Linked DNA regions of Thermus thermophilus. The main gene of each other region encodes a partner of the protein of the gene in region 2 in a complex. Links are inferred from orthologs where the notes say so. Each region holds a gene or a part of one and is shown on either strand. Other genes may lie near its edges. The genes, in order: tig and rpsG.

Region 1 (11,045 bases), 1.3 Mb from region 2 along the record:
CCCGCTCCAGGAGGGCCTTGGTGAGCCCGGGGGCGTCCGTGTCCTGGACGATGGCGATGACCAGCTTCATTGGGGCCTATTGTACACGGAGGGCGGGGGGCTTGGGGCCGGGAGGGCCCCGGAACCCTACCCCCGGGGGGCCTTCTGGTGCCAGTCCTGAAGGCTTTGCACCCTAAGGCCGCTTTCCCGCGCGCGCAGGATGGCCTTCAGGCTCCACCACGCCCCCTCCCGGGTGGTGATGAAGGGGAGGCCCCGCTCCACGGCCCGCCTCAGCTCGGGGTCGGGGACGGGGCTTATGAGGAGGTCGTAGTCCTGCCCCTCGGTGAGGGCGAAGCCCGCCTCCCGGTAGAGGGCCTTGAGGTCCTCCAGCCCCTCCCCGATGAACCGCACCCGGCCCGAGAGGGGGAGGCGTTGCCCGGCCCCGAGCTCCGCCTTGTAGTAGGCGAGGTAGGGGTCCGGGTCTATCCCCATGCTCTCCCCCGTGGAGCGCATCTCCGGGCCGAGCTCGGGGATGACCCCGGGGAACTTGATCCAGGGGATGACCACCTCCTTGGCGGCGTAGTAGGGGGGGACGGGGTCCAGGTCGCGCACCCCGAGCTCCTTTAGGGTCTTGCCCACGGCGATGAGGGCGGCGAGCTTGGCCAGGGGGACGCCGATGGCCTTGGAGACGAAGGGCACGGTGCGGGAGGCGCGGGGGTTGGCCTCGAGGACGTACACCTCCTCCCCCACCACGGCGTACTGCACGTTGAGAAGCCCCCGCACGCCGAGGGCCAAGGCCAGGCGGCGGGTGTAGGCCCGGACCTTCTTCAGGGCCTCCTCGGGGACGTGGACGGGGGGAAGGAGGGTGGCCGAGTCCCCGGAGTGGACCCCGGCCCGCTCCACGTGCTCCATGATCCCGGCCACCATGACCTCCTGCCCGTCCGAGAGGGCGTCCACGTCCAGCTCTATGGCCCCTTCCAGGAAGCGGTCCAGGAGGATGGAGGGCCTCTCCTCCAGGGGAGCGTAGACCTCCTCCAGGTAGCGCTTAAGCTCCTCCTCGTCCCGCACCACCTGCATGGCCCGCCCCCCCAGGACGTAGCTCGGGCGGACGAGGAGGGGGAAGCCCACCTCCGGGGCGAGCCTTAAGGCCTCCTCGGGGCTTTGGGCCACCCGGCCCTCGGGCTGGGGGATCCCGAGCCTCTGGCAGAGGGCGTGGAAGGCCTCCCGGTCCTCCGCCTGGTGGATGGCGCTAAAGGGGGTGCCGAGGAGCCTCACCCCGGCCTCCTCCAGGCCCTTGGCGAGCTTCAGGGGGGTCTGCCCCCCCAAGGTGGCGATGACCCCCAGGGGCTTCTCGTGCTCCACGATGTTGAGGACGTCCTCCAGGGTCAAGGGCTCAAAGTAGAGGCGGTCCGCGGTGTCGTAGTCCGTGGAAACCGTCTCGGGGTTGGAGTTCACCATGATGGTCTCAAACCCCGCCTCCTTCAGGGCCCAGACGGCGTGGACCGTGGCGTAGTCAAACTCCACCCCCTGCCCGATCCTTATGGGCCCCGAGCCCAGGATCACCACCTTGGGCTTTTGCGACGGCCAGACCTCGTCCTCCAGCTCGTAGGTGGAGTAGTGGTAGGGGGTGTAGGCCTCAAACTCGGCGGCGCAGGTGTCCACCGTCTTGTAGACGGGCCCCACCCCTAGGGCCTTCCTCTCGGCCCGCACCTCCTTTTCCCCCTTCCCCAAAAGCTCCCCGATCCTCCGGTCGGTGAGGCCAAGCCCCTTGTAGAAGCGCCAGTCCTCCCGGTCCTTGGGGGGGTGGCCCTTGAGCCACTCCTCCGCCTCCACGATCTCCTTCATCTGGTGGAGGAACCAGGGGTCTATCCGGGTGGCCTGGTAAAGCTCCTCCACGGGCATCCCCCGCCTAAGGAGCTCCATGACGGCATAGATCCGGTCGGGGTTGGGGTAGAGCTTCTGCTCCAGCTCCTCCGTCTTGACCCCGGCGAGGGCCCTCACGTCCCGCTCCAGGCCCCTCAGGGCCTTCATCAGCGCCTCCTTGAAGGTGCGGCCGATGGCCATCACCTCCCCCACGGACTTCATCTGGGTGGTGAGCTCGTCCTTGAGCTCCCCCAAGGTGTTCCTCAAGGGGCGGAACTTCTCAAAGGCGAAGCGGGGGATCTTCACCACCACGTAGTCAATGGTGGGCTCAAAGGAGGCCGGGGTCTTGCGGGTGATGTCGTTGGGGAGCTCGTCCAGGCGGTACCCCACGGCGAGGAGGGCGGCGATCTTGGCGATGGGAAAGCCCGTGGCCTTGGAGGCGAGGGCGCTTGAGCGGGAGACCCGGGGGTTCATCTCAATGACCACCTGGCGGCCCGTCTTCGGGTCCACGGCGAACTGGATGTTGGACCCCCCCGTCTCCACCCCGATCTCCCGGATGATGGCCTTGGCGGCGTCCCGCATCCTCTGGTACTCCACGTCGGAGAGGGTCTGGGCCGGGGCCACGGTGATGGAGTCCCCCGTGTGGACGCCCATGGGGTCCACGTTCTCAATGCTGGTGATGATGACGACGGTGTCGGCGTGGTCCCGCATCACCTCCAGCTCAAACTCCTTCCAGCCCAGGACCGACTCCTCCACGAGGGCGGTGTGGACGGGGGAGAGGGTGAGGCCCCGTCCAAGCACCTCCTTGAGCTCGGCCTCGTTCCTGGCGACGCCGCCCCCCGTGCCCCCCAGGGTGAAGGAGGGGCGGACGACCACGGGGAAGCCCACCTCCCGGGCGAAGTGGAGGCCCTCCTCCACGCTCCTCACAAGCTGTCCCCTGGGAACCTCGAGGCCGATTCTGCGCATGGCCTCCTGGAAAGCCTCCCGGTCCTCGCCCTTCCTTATGGCCTCCGCCTTGGCCCCGATGAGCTCCACGCCATATTTTTGCAGGATGCCCTCCTCGTAGAGGGCCATGGCCAGGTTAAGGCCCGTCTGCCCCCCCAGGGTGGGGAGGAGGGCGTCGGGGGCTTCCCGGGCGAGGATGCCCTCCAGGTGTTCCAGGTCCAGGGGCTCAATGTAGGTCTTTTCGGCGAGTTCCGGGTCGGTCATGATGGTGGCGGGGTTGGAGTTCACCAGGACCACCCGGTAGCCCGCCCCCCTCAAGGCCTTCACCGCCTGGGTTCCCGAGTAGTCAAACTCGGCCGCCTGGCCGATGGTGATGGGCCCGGAACCGATGATGAGGATCTTCTTCAGGTCTTTCCGCGGCGGCATCGTGCACCCGGTGGAAGAGGATAGCATGAAGGCGCGGGCAAGGGCCAGGGGTTGTGGCATAAATATGCAATGGGGCCTTGGGGCTGGACGGAGGGCGGGAGGCGGGGTAGGCTGGAAGGCGTGCGGAAGGTGCGCCCCGAGGAGCTCCCCGCCCTCTTGGAGGAGGGCGTCCTTGTGGTGGACGTCCGCCCTGCGGACCGCAGGAGCACGCCCCTCCCCTTCGCCGCCGAGTGGGTTCCTTTGGAGAAGATCCAGAAGGGGGAGCACGGCCTGCCCCGCAGGCCCCTCCTCTTGGTCTGCGAAAAGGGCCTCTTGAGCCAGGTGGCGGCCCTCTACCTCGAGGCCGAGGGGTACGAGGCCATGAGCCTCGAGGGCGGCCTCCAGGCCTTGACGCAAGGGAAGTAGCCCCGTAGAATGGCGGATGCTGAGCGCGGTGAGCGTAGCTCAGCTGGTTAGAGCACCGGACTGTGGATCCGGGGGTCGTGGGTTCAAGTCCCATCGCTCACCCCAAGCCGCCACCCCGAAAGGGGTGGTATTTTAAAGGGGGGGTCGCCCCCATGCGAGGATGGCGGAATCGGTAGACGCGCCGGACTTAGGATCCGGTGGGGCAACCCGTGCGGGTTCAAGTCCCGCTCCTCGCACCATCCGGGCGGCCCCCCCTTCATCGGGACGAGGTGAAACGTGGCGGAGATCCTGGAGCGTTCCGGCTATCTGGTCAAGGTGCGGGTGGAGGTGCCCGCCGACCGGGTGAAGGCGAGCTACGAGGCCCTGCTTAAGGACCTCGCCTCCCGGGTGCGGGTGCCCGGCTTCCGGCCGGGCAAGGCCCCCCTGAAGGTGGTGGAGGCCCGCCTGGGCCGGGAGGCGCTCCTCCAAGACCTGAAGGAGCGCCTGGTGGAGGAGACCTACCCCGAGGCGGTGCGGGAGCTCGGCCTAAGCCCCGTGGCCGCCCGCGTGGTGGAGCAGGACCTGAGCGAGGTGGAGGGCTTCCGCTACGTGGCCGAGGTGGAGAACTACCCCGAGGTGAGGCTTCCCGACTGGCGGGGCTTCGCCTTGGAGGTCTCCCCGCCCGAGGTCACCGAGGAGATGGTGGAGAAGGCCCTGGAGGAGCTCCGCCAGCGCTACGCCGAGCTCGTCCCCGTGGAGCGGGAGGCCCAGGAGGGGGACCACCTCTTCGTCCGCACCGAGGAGGGGGTGGAGTTCCCCATTGACCTCGCCAAAGCCCTTCCCCACGTGCGGGAGGCCCTCCTCGGCAGGAAGGCGGGGGACGTGGTCATGGTCCCCGTGCTGAACGAGAGGGGCGAGAAGGTGCGGGAGGTCAGGACCGAGGTCCTCGAGGTCAAGACCCTGAAGCTCCCCGAGCTGGACGAGGAGTTCGCCAAGACCCTGGAGGCGGAAAGCCTCGAGGACCTCAAGAACCGGGTGCGGGAAAGCCTCAAGCGCCAGGCGGAGCGGGCCTACGAGGAGGTCAGGGAGCGGGCCTTCTTGGAGAAGCTCGCCGAGGGCCTGGAGGTGGAGATCCCCCCTTCCATGCTCCGGGCGGAGGAGCGCCACCTCCTGGAGCACCTGGCCGAGGACCTCTACCGGCAGGGGATCGGCCTGGAGGCCTACCTCGAGGCCCTGAAGGAGAAAGGGGAGCTGGAGAAGTTCCAGGAGAATCTGCGCAAGGAGGCGGAGAAGCGGGTCCGCATCGCCCTCGCCCGGGAGAAGCTCGCCGAGGAGCTCAACCCCGAGGTCTCCGAGGAGGAGTGGCAGGCCTACCTCCAGGCCGCGGCCCGGGCCTACGGCGTTTCCGTCCAGGACCTCCGCCGCCGGTTCGGCGAGGAGGGCCTCGCCCGGCTTAAGGAGCGCCTCCGCCAGGACAAGGCGGTGCAGGAGGCCCTGAAGGCCCTGGGCTGAGGGCCTGGCGCATGGTGGCCCAGGGGGGTTTCCCCCCTGGGTTTGCCGCTAAACTAAGGATTGGTATGGTCATACCCTACGTCATTGAGCAGACGGCCCGCGGCGAGCGCGTCTACGACATCTACTCCCGCCTCCTCAAGGACCGCATCATCTTCCTGGGCACCCCCATAGACGCCCAGGTGGCCAACGTGGTGGTGGCCCAGCTCCTCTTCCTGGACGCCCAGAACCCCAACCAGGAGATCAAGCTCTACATCAACTCCCCCGGGGGCGAGGTGGACGCGGGCCTCGCCATCTACGACACCATGCAGTTCGTCCGGGCCCCCGTGTCCACCATCGTCATCGGCCTGGCGGCCAGCATGGCCGCGGTGATCCTGGCGGCGGGGGAGAAGGGCCGCCGCTACGCCCTTCCCCACGCCAAGGTCATGATCCACCAGCCCTGGGGCGGGGTGCGGGGGACGGCGAGCGACATCGCCATCCAGGCCCAGGAGATCCTGAAGGCGAAGAGGCTCCTCAACGAGATCCTGGCCAAGCACACCGGTCAGCCCCTGGAGAAGGTGGAGAAGGACACGGACCGGGACTACTACCTCTCGGCCCAGGAGGCCCTGGAATACGGCCTCATTGACCAGGTGGTGACCCGTGAAGAGGCCTAGGCCCCACTGCAGCTTCTGCGGCCTCCGCCCCCCCGAGACGGGGCGGCTTCTGGAAAGCCCCATTGAGGACGTCTACATCTGCGAGGACTGCGTGGAAAGGGCCCAGGAGCTCCTGGCCCAGGAGGGGCGCCGCGCCCCCAAGGGGCCGAGCCGCCTCCCCCGGCCCCAGGAGATCAAGGCCCACCTGGACCAGTACGTGGTGGGGCAGGAGGCGGCCAAGCGCGCCCTAAGCGTGGCCGTCTACAACCACTACAAGCGCCTCCTCCACCCCGAGGCGGAGATCGGCAAGGCCAACATCCTCCTCATCGGCCCCACGGGCACGGGCAAGACCCTCCTCGCCGAGACCCTGGCCCGCTTCCTGGAGGTCCCCTTCGCCATCGCCGACGCCACCACCCTCACCGAGGCCGGGTACGTGGGCGAGGACGTGGAGAACGTCCTCCTCCGCCTCCTGCAGAACGCCGACTTTGACGTGGAGCGGGCGGAGATGGGCATCGTCTACATTGACGAGATTGACAAGATCGCCCGCAAGTCGGAAAACCCCTCCCTCACCCGGGACGTCTCCGGGGAAGGGGTGCAGCAGGCCCTCCTCAAGATCATTGAGGGGACCATCGCCAACGTCCCGCCCCAGGGGGGAAGGAAGCACCCCCACCAGGAGTTCATCCCGGTGAACACCAAGAACATCCTCTTCATCCTGGGCGGGGCCTTTGAGGGGCTGGAGAACATCGTCAAGGCCCGGGTGGGCCAGACGGCCATCGGCTTCACCGGGGGGAGGAAGGAGCGGGAGGAGCCCCTGGAGGTCATCCCCGAGGACCTCATCAAGTTCGGCATGATCCCCGAGTTCGTGGGCCGGGCCCCCCTCATCGTCCAGCTCCACCCCTTGGGCGAGGACGACCTGGTGCGCATCCTCACCGAGCCCAAAAACGCCCTGGTGAAGCAGTACCAGGAGCTCTTCCGCATGGAAGGGATAGAGCTCCGCTTCACCCAGGCGGCCCTCAAGGAGGTGGCCCGGCGCGCCCTCAAGCGGGGCACGGGGGCGAGGGGCCTCAGGGCCATCCTGGAGAAGGCCATGGTGGACCTGATGTTTGAGGCCCCGGGGAGCGGGGTGCGGGAGATCGTCTTTGACCTCCCCCACCTGGACCACCCCCTGAAGGCCCTGGAGGAGGCGCGGCTCAAGCAGGCCTCCTGAGGGCCCGCACCTTGACCTCGCCACATGGGACGCCGGAAGTAGGGCTTTGCGAAGGCTCTTTTGGGGCCCCCGCTCTGGCGCAAGCCAGAGCGGGGTACTTAGCCCCCAAGCCGCCGCACCAGCTCCTCCTTCAGGGCGAAAAGCCTCTCCGTGAGGGAGACGTGGTAGACGTGGGGGTTCACGAGCCGCCGCACCCCGGGGTCCAGGAGGGCCACGTCCCGGTCCCGGCGCTTCCTGAGCTCTTCCAGGGGGAGAGGAGGGAAGAGCCTCCTTCCCCGGTACACCTCCTCCAGGAGGGGCTCGAGCCGGAAGCTTCCCGGCCTTAAGGTGCGCCTTTTGGTGGGGTCCGTGGGGTGGCGGAGGGTGAGGGGGGCGTCCTCCCGCACTTCCTCTTCGGCCAGGGCCAGGAGGTCGGCGGTGGCGAGGCCCCGCTCGTCGTAGACCCGATAGACCCGCTTGTGCCCGGGGTTTAGGACCTTCTCCAGGGAGTTGGAGACCTTCATCGCCGGGGCCCAGGTGCCGTTTTCCCGCACCGCCACCAGCTTGTAGACCCCGCCCAGGGCCGGAGCGCCCCAGGAGACCACCATCCTCGTGCCCACCCCGTAGACCAAGCGCTTGAGGAGGCGGTCGGGGTCCACCCCGTAGCGGGGGGCCTCCTCCAGGATTTGGCTTTTGATCTGCCAGATGACGAGCTCGTCCAGGTCCCCGGAGAGGACGATGACGACCTCGGGAAACCCCGCCTTGTCCAGCTCCCTGGCCACCTGGATGGCGAGGTGGGCCAGGTCCCCGGAGTCTATGCGCACCCCTAGGGGCCTATGCCCCTTGCGCCTAAGCTCCTCAAAGACCCGGATGGCGTGGGGAAGCCCCGAGTGGAGGGTGTCCACGGTGTCCAAAAGGAGGATGGTGTCGTCGGGGAAGACCTCGGCGAAGGCCCGAAAGGCGTCCTCCTCGCCGTAGCCCAAGGCCATGAAGGCCTGGACCAGGCTGTGGGCGTGGGTGCCGGAGGCGGGAAGGCCCAGGAGGTGGGAGAGGCTCACGGCGCTAGAGCGGTTCGCCCCCCCGATGAGGCTCGCCCGGGTGGCGCTCTCCCCGCCCTTGGCCGGGGCGCGGCGGAGGCCGAACTCCAAGACCACAGCCTCCCCCGCCGCCTCCCGCACCCGGCTCGCCTTGGTGGCGATGAGGGTCTCGTAGTTGAGGCGGTTGAGGAGAGCGGTCTCCAGGAGCTGGGCCTGAAGGAGGGGGCCTTCCACGCTCACCAGGGGCACCTGGGGGTGGGCCACCCGCCCCTCGGGGAGGGCCCTTAGGGTGAGGCCGGAAAACCCCCCCATCGCCTTGAGGTAGCGGAGGTAGTCCTCGGCGAAGAGGGGCTTCCCCGAGGGGCCCTTTAGGCTGCGGAGGGCGGCAAGCTCCTCCTCGCCGAAGCGGGCCTCCTCCATCCAGCTTAGGAAGGGGTCCAGCCCGGCGAAGACGGTGTAGCCCGCCTGGTGGGCCCCGTAGTCGGGGTTTTTCCGGTAGAAGGCCTCAAAGAGGGCCTCCTTCTCGTGGAGGCCCATGCGGAAGTAGACCTGGCCCATGGTGAGCTGGTAGAGGTCGGTGTAGAGGATGCCGAAGGGGTCCATGGGCCTAGCATAGCCCCGCCCGGTTCGCTACACTAGCGGGATATGGTGGAGGTCCACGCCTGCAGCCCCGGCTGCCGCCACCACCTCGGGGGGGCGGGCTGGGGGGACGCCCCCTTGGTGCGCCTCGGCTACAACAAGGAGGCCCGGGCGAAGAAGTTTCCCTACCTCCAGGCCCTCCTGGAGAGGCCCTTGGTCTTTGACGGGGCCATGGGCACCGAGCTCCAAAAAAAGGACCTCACCCCCGAGGACTACGGCGGGGAGGCCTACTTCGGCTGCCCCGAGGTCCTGAACCGCACCCGGCCCGAGGTGGTGCGGGAGATCCACCTCGCCTACCTCGAGGCCGGGGCCGAGGTCATAGAGACCAACACCTTCGGGGCCCTGCGCCACGTCCTCGCCGAGTACGGCCTTGGCGAGGAGGCGGAGGAGCTCGCCTTCCTCGGGGCCAAGATCGCCCGGGAGGCCGCCGACCCCTACGGGGCCTTCGTGGCGGGGGCCTTGGGCCCGGGCACCAAGCTCGTCTCCCTGGGCCAGATCTCCTGGGACGAGCTCCACCGGGCCTATAAGGAGGCGGCCCGGGGGCTCCTTAGGGGCGGGGTGGACCTCATCCTCCTGGAGACCGCCCAGGACATCCTCCAGGTGCGCTGCGCCGTCTTGGCGGTGCGGGAGGCCATGGCCGAGGTGGGCCGGGAGGTGCCCCTCCAGGTCCAGGTGACCTTTGAGGCCACGGGGACGATGCTCGTGGGCACGGACGAGCAGGCGGCCCTGGCCGCCCTGGAGAGCCTCCCCATAGACGTGGTGGGGATGAACTGCGCCACGGGCCCCGACCTCATGGACAGCAAGGTGCGCTACTTCGCCGAGCACAGCACCCGCTTCGTCTCCTGCCTCCCCAACGCGGGCCTTCCCCGGAACGAGGGGGGGAGGGTGGTCTACGACCTCACCCCCGAGGAGCTCGCCAAGTGGCACCTCAAGTTCGTGGCCGAGTACGGGGTGAACGCTGTGGGGGGGTGCTGCGGCACGGGCCCTGAGCACATCCGAAAGGTGGCCGAGGCGGTGAAGGGCCTCACCCCGAGGCCAAGGCCCGAAAGCTTCCCTCCCCAGGTGGCCTCCTTGTACCAGGCGGTGCCCCTGAGGCAAGAGGCGAGCCTTTTCCTCGTGGGGGAGAGGCTCAACGCCACGGGGAGCAAGCGCTTCCGGGAGATGCTCTTCGCCCGCGACCTCGAGGGCCTCCTCGCCCTCGCCCGGGAGCAGGTGGAGGAGGGGGCCCACGCCCTGGACCTCTCCGTGGCCTGGACAGGGCGGGACGAGCTTGAGGACCTCCGGTGGCTCCTTCCCCACCTCGCCACCGCCGTCACCGTCCCCGTCATGGTGGACTCCACCTCCCCCGAGGCCATGGAGCTCGCCCTCAAGCACCTCCCGGGCCGGGTCCTCCTGAACTCCGCCAACCTCGAGGACGGCCTAGAGCGCTTTGACCGGGTGGCCTCCCTGGCCAAGGCCCACGGGGCGGCCCTCGTGGTCCTCGCCATTGACGAGAGGGGGATGGCCAAGACCCAACAGGAGAAGGTGCGGGTGGCCCTCAGGATGTACGAGCGCCTCACGGAGCACCACGGCTTCCGCCCCGAGGACCTCCTCTTTGACCTCCTCACCTTTCCCATCACCCAAGGGGACGAGGAAAGCCGCCCTCTCGCCAAGGAGACCCTCTTCGCCCTGGAGGAGCTACGGGAGAGGCTTCCCGGGGTGGGGTTCATCCTCGGGGTCTCCAACGTCTCCTTCGGGCTCAAGCCCCGGGCCAGGCGCGTTCTCAACTCCGTCTTCCTGGACGAGGCGAGGAAGAGGGGCCTCACCGCGGCCATCGTGGACGCGGGGAAGATCCTCCCCATAAGCCAGATCCCCGAGGAGGCCTACGCCCTCGCCTTAGACCTCATCTACGACCGCCGCAAGGAGGGCTTTGACCCCCTCCTCGCCTTCATGGCCTACTTTGAGGCCCACAAGGAAGACCCCGCCCAGAAGGAGGACGCCTTCCTGGCCCTGCCCCTTCTGGAGAGGCTCAAGCGCCGCGTGGTGGAGGGGAGGAAGGGGGGCCTCGAGGCCGACCTGGAGGAGGCCCTAAAGGCGGGACACAAGCCCTTGGACCTCATCAACGGCCCCCTCCTCGCGGGGATGAAGGAGGTGGGGGAGCTCTTCGGGGCGGGGAAGATGCAGCTTCCCTTCGTCCTCCAGGCCGCCGAGGTGATGAAGCGGGCCGTGGCCTACCTCGAGCCCCACATGGAGAAGAAGGGGGAGGGCAAGGGCACCCTGGTCCTCGCCACCGTCAAAGGGGACGTGCACGACATCGGCAAGAACCTGGTGGACATCATCCTCAGCAACAACGGCTACCGGGTGGTGAACCTGGGGATCAAGGTGCCCATTGAGGAGATCCTGAAGGCCGTGGAGGCGCACAAGCCCCACGCCGTGGGCATGTCGGGCCTCCTGGTGAAGAGCACC
Region 2 (10,995 bases):
GCCCGAGCCACGGGGGAGGGGCTCCACCTTGATCTTCACGTGGCCGTACTGGCCGCGGCCGCCGGTCTGGCGGATGAACTTGCCCTCCACGTCCACCGGCTTGGTGATGGTCTCCCGGTAGGCCACCTGGGGCTTGCCCACGTTGGCGTCCACCTTGAACTCCCGCTTGAGCCGGTCCACGATGATCTCCAGGTGGAGCTCGCCCATCCCGGAGATGATGGTCTGGCCGGTCTCGGGATGGGTGGAGACGCGGAAGGTGGGGTCCTCCTCCGCCAGGCGGGCCAGGGCCTGGGAAAGCTTCTCCTGGTCGGCCTTGGTCTTGGGCTCAATGGCCACGTCAATCACGGGCTCGGGCACCTCAATGGACTCCAGGATGACCCGGGGCGCATCCTCGCCCACCAGGGTGTCCCCGGTGATGGTCTCCTTGAGGCCCACCACGGCGCCCAGGTCGCCCGCCTTGAGCTCCTCCACCTCCTCCCGGTGGTTGGCGTGCATGCGGAGAAGCCGGGCCACACGTTCCTTGCGGCCCTTGGTGGTGTTGTAGACGTAGGAGCCCGAGGTGAGGGTCCCGGAGTAGACGCGGATGAAGGTGAGGCGGCCCACGTAGGGGTCGGCCATGATCTTGAAGGCCAAGGCCGCCAAGGGGCCATCGGGGTCGGGGTGGATCTCCACCACCTCCCCTTCAGGCGTGGTGCCCTTGATGGGGGGGATGTCCAAGGGGCAGGGCAGGTAGTCCACCACCGCGTCCAGGAGGAGCTGGACACCCTTGTTCTTCAGGGCGGAGCCCAGGAAGACGGGGGTGATCTTAAGGTCAATGGTGCCCTTACGGATGGCGGCCACCAGCTCTTCCTCGGTGGGCTCCTCGCCCTCGAGGTACTTCAGCATGATGTTCTCGTCAAAGTCGGCGGCCACCTCCACGAGCTTCTCGTGGTACTCCCGGGCCTGGTCCAGGTACTCCTCGGGGATGGGGATCTCGCGGATGTCCGTGCCCAGGTCGTTGCCGTAGGTGTAGGCCTTCATCCGGAGGACGTCAATGATCCCCGAGAAGGTGTCCTCCCGGCCAATGGGGAGCTGCATCACCACCGGGCGCGCCCCCAGGCGCTCCTGCATGGTGCGGATCACGAGCCAGAGGTCGGCCCCGGTCTTGTCCATCTTGTTGGCGAAGGCGATGCGGGGCACCTTGTACTTCTCCGCCTGGCGCCAGACGGTCTCGGACTGGGGCTCTACCCCCTGGCTGGAGTCAAAGACCACGATGGCCCCGTCCAGGACCCGCATGGAGCGCTCCACTTCAATGGTGAAGTCCACGTGGCCCGGGGTGTCGATGATGTTGATGCGGTGGCCCTTCCAGAAGCAGGTGGTCACGGCGGCGGTGATGGTGATGCCGCGCTCCCTCTCCTGCTCCATGAAGTCCATGGTGGCCGTGCCCTCGTGGACCTCGCCGATCTTGTGGATCTTGCCTGTGTAGTAAAGGATGCGCTCGGTGGTGGTGGTCTTGCCCGCGTCGATGTGGGCGGCGATGCCGATGTTCCGGAGCCTCTTCAGGTCGTACTCTACCTTGACCGCCATACTCACCACCGGTAGTGGGCGTAGGCCCGGTTCGCCTCGGCCATCCGCTCCACGTCCTCCTTCTTCTTCACCGCCCCGCCCTTACCCTCGGCGGCGTCCATCAGCTCGTGGGCGATGCGCACCGCCGCGCGCCGCTCAGGGCGCTGGTTGGCCGCCTGAACGAGCCACCTCAAGGCCAGGGACTGCTGGCGCCTCGGGGAGACCTCCATGGGGACCTGGTAGTTGGCCCCGCCCACGCGGCGGGAACGGACCTCCATCCGGGGCTTGACGTTCTCCACCGCCTGCTTGAAGACCTTGAGGGGCTCCTGGCCGGTCTTCTCCTGGATGATCTTGCAGGCGTCGTAGAAGATGCGGGCGGCCAGGTTCTTCTTCCCGTCCCGCATGATCTTGTTGATGAAGGCGGTGACCAGCACGTCCCCGTAGACGAGGTCGGGCTGGAGCTGACGGACTTCTGCTCTCCTTCTCCGTGCCATAGCTCACCTACTTCTTGGCCTTGGCCGCGGTTTTGGCCGCCTCCTTGGGCCTCTTGGTCCCGTACTTGGAGCGGCTCTTCTTTCGGTCCTTGACCCCGGCGGCGTCGTAGACCCCGCGCACGATGTGGTAGCGCACGCCCGGCAGGTCCTTCACACGGCCGCCCCGGATGAGGACCACCGAGTGCTCCTGAAGGTTGTGCCCCTCGCCGGGGATGTAGGCCGTGACCTCGTAGCCGGAGGTGAGGCGCACCTTGGCCACCTTACGGAGCGCCGAGTTGGGCTTCTTGGGGGTGACGGTGCGCACCACGGTGCACACCCCCCGGCGGAAGGGCGCCCCCTTCAGCGCCGGAACCTTGCTCTTTCTGCGGACCTTCTCGCGGCCCTTTCGGACGAGCTGATTGATCGTCGGCAGTGCCACCACTCCCTTCTTTTTGGACTTGCCCCCTTGTTCTCAAGATCCCCCCGGAGGGGAATGCCCTCCGTTATGCCCCACACGGGGTCCACCCTCAGGGCCAGGGGCTGGCCCTGAGAGCCCTCAACTGCCCTAGTGTACAGGCAAAACCCTTTCTTGGCAATACCTTCCGGGCTTGCCTTGCAAAGGTCGGGACGAGGGTGTCCCGCCCCCTCCGGGGTACAAGGCGATTTACTAGGCAAGCCCCCGCGCTTGACAAGGCAGCGCCTTTTGCTAAACTGGTGCTTGCGCTGAGGCGCGCCCACGCCGGGGTGGTGGAACTGGTAGACACGCCATCTTGAGGGGGTGGTGCCCGCAAGGGCGTGCGGGTTCAAGTCCCGCCCCCGGCACCAAACCGAGGCCCGAAAGGGCCTTGTTTCGCTTATGCGGCTCCTTCTTTCGCGCAGGCTTTCGCGCCTCGAGGACACCCAGGCCCTGGCGGAGGAGGTCCTGGGCCTCCTCCCCTGGGGCGCCCTTGTGGCCCTCGAGGGCCCCTTGGGCGCGGGCAAGACCACCTTCGTGGGCTTCCTCGTCCGGGCCCTGGGCTTCCCCGGCCGGGTCACGAGCCCCACCTACACCCTCATCCACACCTACCCCACCCCCGAGGGGCCCGTGGTCCACGCCGACCTCTACCGCCTGAAGGACCCCTCCCTCCTCCTCGGCCAGCTGGAGGCCGCCCTGGAGGGGGCACGGCTCGGCCTGGTGGAGTGGGGGGAGCCCCGCCTCCTCGGGGCGAGCCACCTCCTTAGGCTTTCGCCGGAAGGGGAGGCCCGCCGGGCCGAGCTATGGGAGGTCGGCCCCGGCGAGGAGGAGGGCGTCTAGCAAGGCCTCCCGGCCCGCCCGTCCGGCGAAGAGGGCCACCACCTTCCCCTCCCGGTCCACCACAAAGGTCCAGGGCTGGCCCAGAACCTTGAACCGGGCCGCCACCTCGTGGGGCCGGTCCCGGTCCGAGGCCAGAAGGGGGATGAAGCGGGGGTAGGCCTTCATGTACTCCAGAACCACCTCCCTGGTGTCCCGGGGCTCCCGGCTGATGACGTAAAACGGGACCCCCGTCTCCTCCGCCACCCGGTGCAGGCCGGGGAACTCCGCCTTGCACACCGGGCACCAGCTGGCCCAAAAGACGAGGACCGCGGGCTTTGGCATCGTCGCCGGGGCCACGGGCCGGCCCTGGGGGTCCCAAAGGAGGAAGCCGGGAAGGGGCTCGCCCGGCTTCACCGCCAAGGCCAGGCTCAACGCGCCCGCCACGAGAAGGGTCCAGAATTTGGTCATGGCTTCAGTATGGCAGAGGAGGGTTTGCGGAGGGTGAGCGGCCTCACCGAGGACGGCGCAGGCGCTTCAGGCCGTGGTCGGGCCGGATCCCGTCCGCGAGGAGGTGGAGCCACTGGGAGGCGTAGTAGCCGAGCAGGCCGAAGCCCCATAGCTCCGGGGGAAGGTCTAGGGAGACCTGTAGGCCCAGAGTCCAGCGCAGGACCAGGAGAAGTAACCCCACCCAAGCCCCCAGGTAGGCGAGCCGGGTGAGGGGCCCAAGCAGCCAGGTATGGGAGAGGCCCCGGTGCCTAAAGAGCCAGCCGTAAGGGCGCCAGAAGGCGGCGAGGACCCCCCAGCGGCGGCTCGCCCTCACCCCCCGCTCCGCCAGGTCCAAATCGGGGGAAAGGAGGTAAGTGCCCGCCAGGTAGGCGAGGCCGAAGGCCCAGGCCCGGGGGTCCTCCGGAGAGCCCCCCGCCGCCAGGTGGGCCAGAGCCAGGCCGCCCAGCGCCGCCAGGTTCAAGGCCTCGTGGGCGCGCCCCGAGGGCATGCCCCGATTATAGGCTGGGAAGGGAGAAGCGCTCGCCCGTGGAGAGGACGTCCACCCTCAGGCCGCGGACGCCCCGGCCCGTGTACTCGGCCCCGCCGGCGTCCACCAAGGTGACCCCGCCCGCCCACACCTCCCCGAGGCCCCGAAGGAGGCGGAGGGCGGTGTTTTCCAAAAGGCCGAGCCCCACGAGGTCGGGGTTGTCCGCCACCAGGCGGGAAAGGGCCAGAAACCGCCCCCGCTCCTCCACCCGGGGAAGGAGGGCGAGCCCCCTGAGGAGGGCGAGGCCGAACCCCGCCCGGACCTCGCCTTCCAAGGCGTAAAAGGCCGCCTCGCCCAGGAGGCCGGTGGCCTCTCCCACGGCCACCACCCCACCCCCCTGGCGGTAGACCTCGGCGAGGGCCTGCAGGAGGAGGCTGTTGCGGATGAGGTCCAGGAACTCCGGCAGGCTCTCGGCGGCGAGGATCACCAGGGGGCTTTCCGCCACCCGCCGGGCCACCTCGGGGTCAAAGGCCTCCTCCCGGCGCCGGAGGTAGACCACCCGGCCCCGCCTGAGGCCCAGGTCGCGGTAGACGAGGCGCCAGGCCTCGGCCAGGTCCCGCAGGGCGTACGGGATGAGGAAAAGGGCCTCCCCACGGGCCTCCTCAATAAGCCGGGCCTCCACCCGGTTGAGGGCGCCCCGCAAGGGGTCCGCGGTGAGCAAGGCGAAGTAGCCCTGACGCACGCTTTCACCTCCCCTGTACCTCCTAGGGTAGCGCACCCCTCATGAAAGGGGAAGGACGGTGTGGTAGACTGGGGGTCGTGGCCGCGATGATAACCCCTCCAGGGGCCGGCGTCAAGGACAAGAAGCGGGCCATCCTCGAGGCCACCCTGGCCGTGCTCCGGGAGCGGGGCCTCTCCGGGCTCAAGATGGAGGAGGTGGCCCGGAGGGCGGAGGTAGGCAAGGGCACCATCTACCTCTACTTCCGCGACAAGAGGGACCTGCTCAAGGCCCTGGTGGAGGAGCGCACCTGGGCCTTCTACCGCGAGGTGGAGGAGGTGGTGCGCCGCAAGGCGCCTTTTTTTGTGCGCCTCGAGGAGGTACTGAGGCGCCGCCTGGCCTGGGTGCAGGAGTGGCGGGGCCTCTGGGCCGCCGTGGCCCGGGAGGCCATGGACGACCCCACCCCCTGGCTCAAGGGCCTCCACGAGCACTACCTCCGCCTCCTGGAGGAGCTTTTGCGGTCGGGCCAGTCGGAAGGGGCCGTGCGCACGGGCCTCTCCCCCAGGGCCACGGCCGCGGTCATCGCGGCGATGGGGTGCACCCCCTCCTTGGAGGTGGAAGCCTATTTGGAGCATCTTATGGAGGTGCTCCGGAAAGGAGTAGAGCCGTGAAAGAGTTCAGGCCTGGGGACAAGGTGGTCTTGCCCCCCTACGGGGTCGGCGTGGTGGCGGGCATCGCCCAGCGGAGCGTAAGCGGGGTGAGCCGGGCCTACTACCAGGTGGACTTCCCCGGTTCCCGCTCCAAGGCCTACGTGCCGGTGGAAGCGCCCCACAGCGTGGGCCTAAGGAAGGCCCTGGCCCCGGAAGAGGTCCCCGTGATCCTGGACCTGCTCAAGAACGGGCGGATGCCCCTCCCCAAGCAGTGGGCCGCCCGGCACCGCAAGACCAGCGAGATCCTGGCGGACGGGAACCCCTACCGCATCGCCCAGATGGCGGGCCAGCTCCGGGCCTGGGAGGTGGAGCGGGGCCTTCCCGACCTGGACCGGCAGGCCCTGAGGCGGGCCATCCACCTCCTGGCCGAGGAGGTGGCCCAAAGCCTAGAGATCACCGTCCAGGAGGCGAAGCGCCTCTTTGAGGAGGCCTGGGGCGAGGAGCTGAACTAAGCGCCCGCTTGCCGCCTCCCGGCCCGGCCGGGGGGGCTGCCTTTTTCGGGGGGCCTCCCGGGCGAAGGCGACGGGGACAGGCATACCCTTTCTTCCGGTTTCCTCCGCCCCACTGGCCCAGGGAAGCCCCCTAGGGACCCTTTGCCGGGGCCCCCATGCCGGCGCAAGCCAGGATGGGGCGGTATCAGAGGAGAAGGCTCCAGGTGGCCTTTTCCGCCTCCAGGATGCGGCGGAGGTAGGTCCGCACCACCTCGGGGTCCAAGCCCTCCCAAAGGCCTCGGGCCAGGACCTCGAGGTCGTAGAGGACGGCCTGGAACTCGGGGGCGAACCAGTGCTGGGAAAGCTCCGCCCAAGGCCCCTCCTCCGGGACGTGGTGGGCCCAGGCCTCGAGGAAAAGTCCGTTTAGGAAGTAGAAGAAGACCACCCGGTAGGCGTAGGGAAGCCGGCCCATCTCCTCCAGCAGGGCGATGTAGCCCGCCCGCACCGGGTGGACCGGGGCGGAAGGGCTGGCCCCCTGGAGGAGGAGCCAGTCCAGCTCCTCCACCGTGGCCATGAGGGCCTGGACCAAAGGGGCCCGGTGGGCCTGGGGGGCCTCCAGAAGCAGGCCCACCTGGTAGCGGTAGAGCGCCTCCACGAAAGGGTAGTCCTGCTGGAGCCAAAACCGGAACCGCTCCTCGTCCAGGCGAAGGGGCAGGGCCTTGATCTCCTCGAGGAGCCCCGGGACTTCCTTAAGCAGGTCCAGACCCAGCATCCCCACCTCCCAGCGTGCCGGCCCAGGCGCGCCCCCAGGCCCCAAGCGCCTCCGCCGCCCGCCTCGCGTGGTCCGGGCCTTCCGCAAGCCCGAAGAAGGCGCTCCCCGAGCCCGACATGAGCACCCCTCTAAGCCCCAACGCCCGCATCCGGCCCCGCACTTCCTTGAGCTCGGGGAAGAGGCGGAAGGCGGGGCCTTCCAGGCTGTTCCAGTACGGGGGCTCCTCCCCCCGGGCCAAGGCCTCGAGGATGGCCCCCACGGGGAGGTCCGGGCCGAAGTCCTCCGGCCGCACGGCCCGGTAGACCAGGGGCGTGGGCACCTTGAGCCCGGGAAAGAAGACCACCGCGGGGACCGGGGGCAGGGCGAGGGGCCTAAGCCTCTCCCCCACCCCCCGGGCCTCCGCCCCCCGCCCGAGGAGGAAGAAGGGGACGTCCGCCCCGAGGGTCCGGGCCAGGGCGAAGAGGTCCACCTCCGCCGGGTAAAGGGCCTTGAGGGCAAGAAGGACCTGGGCCGCGTCGGAACTCCCGCCCCCAAGCCCGGCTCCCTCGGGGATCCGCTTCTCCAAAAGGATGCGCACGCCCCCGGGTTGGCCCGCCGCCTCGAGGTAGAGGGAGGCCGCCCGGTAGGCCAGGTTCTCGCGCCCGTAAGGCCCCTGGAAGTGGAGGCCCGCCGAAACGGGCTCCACCACCAGCCGGTCCGCCAGGGAGAAGGGGGCGAAGAGGGTGTGGAGCTCGTGGTACCCGTCCTCCCGCCGGAAGCGGACGGAAAGCCCGAGGTTGACCTTCGCGGGGGCTAGGCGCTCCATACCCGGGCCAGGGCCTCCGCCAAGACGAGGTCCGGAGGGTGGGTGATCTTAAAGGCCGTGGCCTCCCCTTCCACCAGGGCCACGGGGTAGCCCAGGGCCTGAACCAGCTGGGCGTCGTCGCTGGCCTCGAGGCCCTTCCTCCGGGCGTAGGCGTGGGCCTCCCGGAGGAGGGCGGTGAAGAACCCCTGGGGGGTCTGCACCAGGCGGAAGGTCTCCCGGGGCACCACCCGGCCGTAGGCCTCCCCCTCCGGGGCCATGAGGGTGTCGGGCACGGGGAGGACGGGGACGGCGGCGCCGCTCCTTTGGGCGGCCTCGAGGACCCGCTCCACCAGGCCCCGGCTGACGAAGGGACGGGCCACGTCGTGCACCAGGACGAGGGGCAGGCTCGCCGCCTCCAGAAGCCGGGCCACCGAGGCCTGCCGGGTGGCCCCCCCCTCTAAAAAGACGGCCCCAAGCCCCTTCGGGGGCTCCGCCCCGGGGGGCAGGGCCACCAGGACCTCCGCCGCGTCCCGGAAGGCGGCGAGGGTCCACTCCAGAAGCGTCCGCCCCCCCACCTGGAGGAAGGCCTTGGGGCCTCGGCCCAGGCGGAGGCCATTCCCCGCGGCGGGGATGAGGACGGAAACCTCCACGCCCCCATGGTAGCATGGGCCGCGTGAGCGCTTGGGAAGCCCTTCTGCTCGGGGTGGTTGAGGGGCTCACGGAGTTCTTGCCCGTCTCCTCCACCGGCCACCTCACCCTTCTCTTCCACCTCCTGGGCCTGCCCGTGGAGGAGGACCCCTTCCTCAAGACCTTCCTCGTGGCCATCCAGCTCGGGGCCATCCTGGCGGTCCTCCTCCTCTACGGAAGGCGCCTTGCGGCCGACCGGGCCCTTTGGCTCCGCATCGCGGTGGCCTTCGTCCCCACGGGGGTCATCGGCTTCCTCTTCTACCCCCTGATCAAAGGGGTCATCCTGGGGAACGACGCCGTGGTGGCCTTCTTTCTCTTCTTCGTTGGGGCAGCCCTCCTCTTCGCCGACCGGCTAGCGGAACGGGCCCAATACCCGGACGTGAAGGCCCTTCCCCTCGCCCGGGTGGCCTGGATCGGGGTCTTCCAGGGCCTCGCCGCCCTCTTCCCCGGGACGAGCCGGAGCGGGGCCACGATCCTGGGGGGCCTCCTCCTGGGCCTCAACCGGCAAGCCGCCGCCGAGTTCAGCTTCCTCCTGGCCCTTCCCACCATGTTCGCCGCTGTGGGCTACGACCTCTGGAAAAGCGCCCCAGAGGTGCCCGAAGGCGGCTGGTCCCTCCTCCTCCTCGGCTTCCTCGCCGCCCTGGCCACCGCCCTGGTCACCGTGCGCTGGATGCTGGCCTTCGTGGCCCGCCACGGCTTCCGCCCCTTCGCCCTCTACCGCATGGCCCTGGCGGCGGTCTACGCCTTCTTCTTCCTACGCTAGGGCCAAAGCCCGGTCCAAGACCTTCAGGAAAGCCCGGTACGCCTCCCGCCGGGCCCCCTCCCCCATGAGGCCGAGGCGGAGGACCTGGCCCCGGGTGGGGCCGATCCCGCCGGCCACCGCCACCCCCTCGGCGTAGAGGGCCCGGACCAGGCGGTCCGCGTCCACCCCCTCGGGGGGGCGGACGACGAGCACCGTGGGCAGGGGGCTGGCCTTGGGGTAGGGCCGGAAGCCCCGGGCCTGGAGCTCCTCCAGGACCCAGGCGTAGACCTCACGGGCGCGCCGCTCCCGGGCCACCACCCCCTCCTCCAGGACCAGGTCCAAGGCCTCCAGGAGGGCGTAGTGGAGGAGGACGGGGGTGGTGTGGTGGTACCCGCCCCGCTCCCAGTGCTCCGCCACCCGGGCGAGGTCCAGGTACCACCCCCGTTTCCCCGTGAAGGCCTTCCTGGCCTCGAGGCTTGCGGCGATGGGGGCGAGGCCGGGCGGGGCGGAAAGGCACTTCTGGCTCCCGGTGAAGGCGTAGTCCACCCCCATGGCCCGCATGGAGAAGGGGAGCATCCCCAAGGTGGTCACGGCGTCCAGGAAGAAGAGGGCCCCAGCCTCCTTGGCCAGGGCCCCCACTGCCTCCGCCGGGTTCAGCACCCCGGTGGAGGTCTCCCCGTGCACCAGGGCCACCATGCGGTAGCGCCGCTTCTTCAAGGCCCGGGCCACGGCCTCGGGGTCCACGGGCTCCCCCGGGGGGAAGTCCAGGACCTCGGGGTCCAGGCCGTGAAGGGCCGCCATCTCCGCCACCCGTTGGGAGAAGGCCCCGTTCACCAGGACCAGGACCGGCCCCCGGTCCAGGTTGGCGAGGCCCGCCTCCATGCCCAGGCTCCCTGAACCCGCGAGGGCGGCGACCAAGGCGCCCTCCCCGGGGTCAAACAGGGCGGCGAGCCTCTCCTGGATGGCCCGGTTCACCTGGAGGACCTCGGGGTCCAGGTGGCCGCGCATGGGACGGAGAAGGGCCTTCTGCACACGCTCGGGAATGGGGGTGGGTCCAGGGGTTAGAAGCAGCATCCAAGCCTCCCTCAAAAAGGCCGGGCCCCCGGAGGCACGCCCCGGGGGCCCCTTCCCGAAGGAAGGGACCCCCTACCGGCGAGCTCGCGAGGGCCTCATTGCGCGCCACTTTAGCAAAGCCTCCCCGGGCTTGTAAAGTGCTAGGTAGATGAAGGACTACTACGCCATCCTGGGGGTGAGCCGGGAGGCCAGCCAGGAGGAGATCAAGAAGGCCTACCGCCGCCTGGCCCTCAAGTACCACCCCGACCGGAACCCGGGGGACAAGGAAGCGGAGGAGCGCTTCAAGGAGATCAACGAGGCCTACGCCGTCCTCTCGGACCCGAAGAAGCGGGCGGCCTACGACCGGGGCCACCTCGAGGCCCCCGAGTACCGGCCGGAGGACCTCTTTGACCTCTTCTTCCAGGAGGTCTTCGGCGTCCGCGGCCACAGGAAGCCTCCGCGGGGGGAGGACCTGGAGGCGGAGGTGGAGGTGGAGCTCCAGGACCTCCTCCGCGGCGCCGAGAAGGAGGTGCGCTATACCCGGCTCGTGCCCTGCGAGGCCTGCGGCGGCGAGGGAGGAAGGCGAACCCCCTGCCCCACCTGCCGCGGCCAGGGGGTGGTGGAGAGCTACCGCCAGAGCTTCTTCGGCACCGTGGTCACCCGGACCGCCTGCCCCCACTGCAAGGGGCAAGGCTACCTCCTCGCCGAAACCTGCCCCGCCTGCCGCGGCCGGGGCCGGGTGCCCCGGGAAGAGCGGGTCCGGGTGCAGGTGCCCCCGGGGATGGACGAGGGCCACCTCCTCCGCGTGCCCGGCTACGGCAACCTGGGCCCCGG

Evidence for each region.
Region 1: the proteins of rpsG (region 2) and tig are in contact, whole or in part, in a crystal structure (PDB 3GTY), measured with the Thermotoga maritima proteins. The link is inferred for Thermus thermophilus from one-to-one orthologs. Residues at the interface, in WP_004081843.1 of Thermotoga maritima: Lys34, Lys52, Lys55, Glu59, Arg62, Gln63, Glu66, Asn67, Lys69, Val71, Arg95, Ala109, Lys110, Lys111, Gly112, Arg113, Pro114, Glu117, Glu121, Ile124, Ala125, Tyr127, Asn128, Asn129, Thr130, Gly131, Lys135, Asp139, Arg142, Met143; in WP_004081061.1 of Thermotoga maritima: Glu122, Val124, Val129, Leu130, Tyr133, Glu188, Gly259, Ile262, Tyr263, Glu266, Ser270, Glu273, Gln274, Glu277, Arg308, Gln311, Ile312, Ser315, Tyr316, Glu325, Arg329, Arg336, Leu363, Phe366, Trp367, Arg373, Leu377, Arg381, Leu384, Glu387.

Annotation. Positions count from the first base shown.
Region 1 is NZ_AP025158.1:1,477,587-1,488,631, reverse strand. What follows is about bases 3,013-6,001. They hold tig (trigger factor), read left to right. Parts: upstream 3,013-3,894; coding sequence 3,895-5,109; downstream 5,110-6,001. Other genes in these bases: clpX (ATP-dependent Clp protease ATP-binding subunit ClpX), read left to right, coding at 5,746-6,001; clpP (ATP-dependent Clp endopeptidase proteolytic subunit ClpP), read left to right, coding at 5,175-5,759; TthTMY_RS07990 (rhodanese-like domain-containing protein), read left to right, coding at 3,334-3,618; carB (carbamoyl-phosphate synthase large subunit), read right to left, coding at 3,013-3,213. In the rest of the region: TthTMY_RS08000 (cyclic-di-AMP receptor), read right to left, coding at 1-70; more of carB, read right to left, coding at 127-3,012; more of clpX, read left to right, coding at 6,002-6,945; TthTMY_RS07960 (nicotinate phosphoribosyltransferase), read right to left, coding at 7,044-8,564; metH (methionine synthase), read left to right, coding at 8,607-11,045. UniProt on the Bacillus subtilis protein: Involved in protein export. Acts as a chaperone by maintaining the newly synthesized protein in an open conformation. Functions as a peptidyl-prolyl cis-trans isomerase.
Region 2 is NZ_AP025158.1:208,847-219,841, reverse strand. Bases 305-3,243 are described here. They hold rpsG (30S ribosomal protein S7), read right to left. Parts: upstream 2,040-3,243; coding sequence 1,569-2,039; downstream 305-1,568. Other genes in these bases: tsaE (tRNA (adenosine(37)-N6)-threonylcarbamoyltransferase complex ATPase subunit type 1 TsaE), read left to right, coding at 2,875-3,243; rpsL (30S ribosomal protein S12), read right to left, coding at 2,047-2,451; fusA (elongation factor G), read right to left, coding at 305-1,566. Also shown: more of fusA, read right to left, coding at 1-304; more of tsaE, read left to right, coding at 3,244-3,312; TthTMY_RS01245 (TlpA family protein disulfide reductase), read right to left, coding at 3,274-3,759; TthTMY_RS01240 (metal-binding protein), read right to left, coding at 3,803-4,285; TthTMY_RS01235 (cyanophycinase), read right to left, coding at 4,293-5,006; TetR/AcrR family transcriptional regulator SbtR, read left to right, coding at 5,084-5,653; TthTMY_RS01225 (CarD family transcriptional regulator), read left to right, coding at 5,650-6,144; TthTMY_RS01220 (hypothetical protein), read right to left, coding at 6,329-6,895; ispE (4-(cytidine 5'-diphospho)-2-C-methyl-D-erythritol kinase), read right to left, coding at 6,873-7,700; ispD (2-C-methyl-D-erythritol 4-phosphate cytidylyltransferase), read right to left, coding at 7,688-8,329; TthTMY_RS01205 (undecaprenyl-diphosphate phosphatase), read left to right, coding at 8,344-9,129; TthTMY_RS01200 (alanine--glyoxylate aminotransferase family protein), read right to left, coding at 9,121-10,182; TthTMY_RS01195 (DnaJ C-terminal domain-containing protein), read left to right, coding at 10,331-10,995.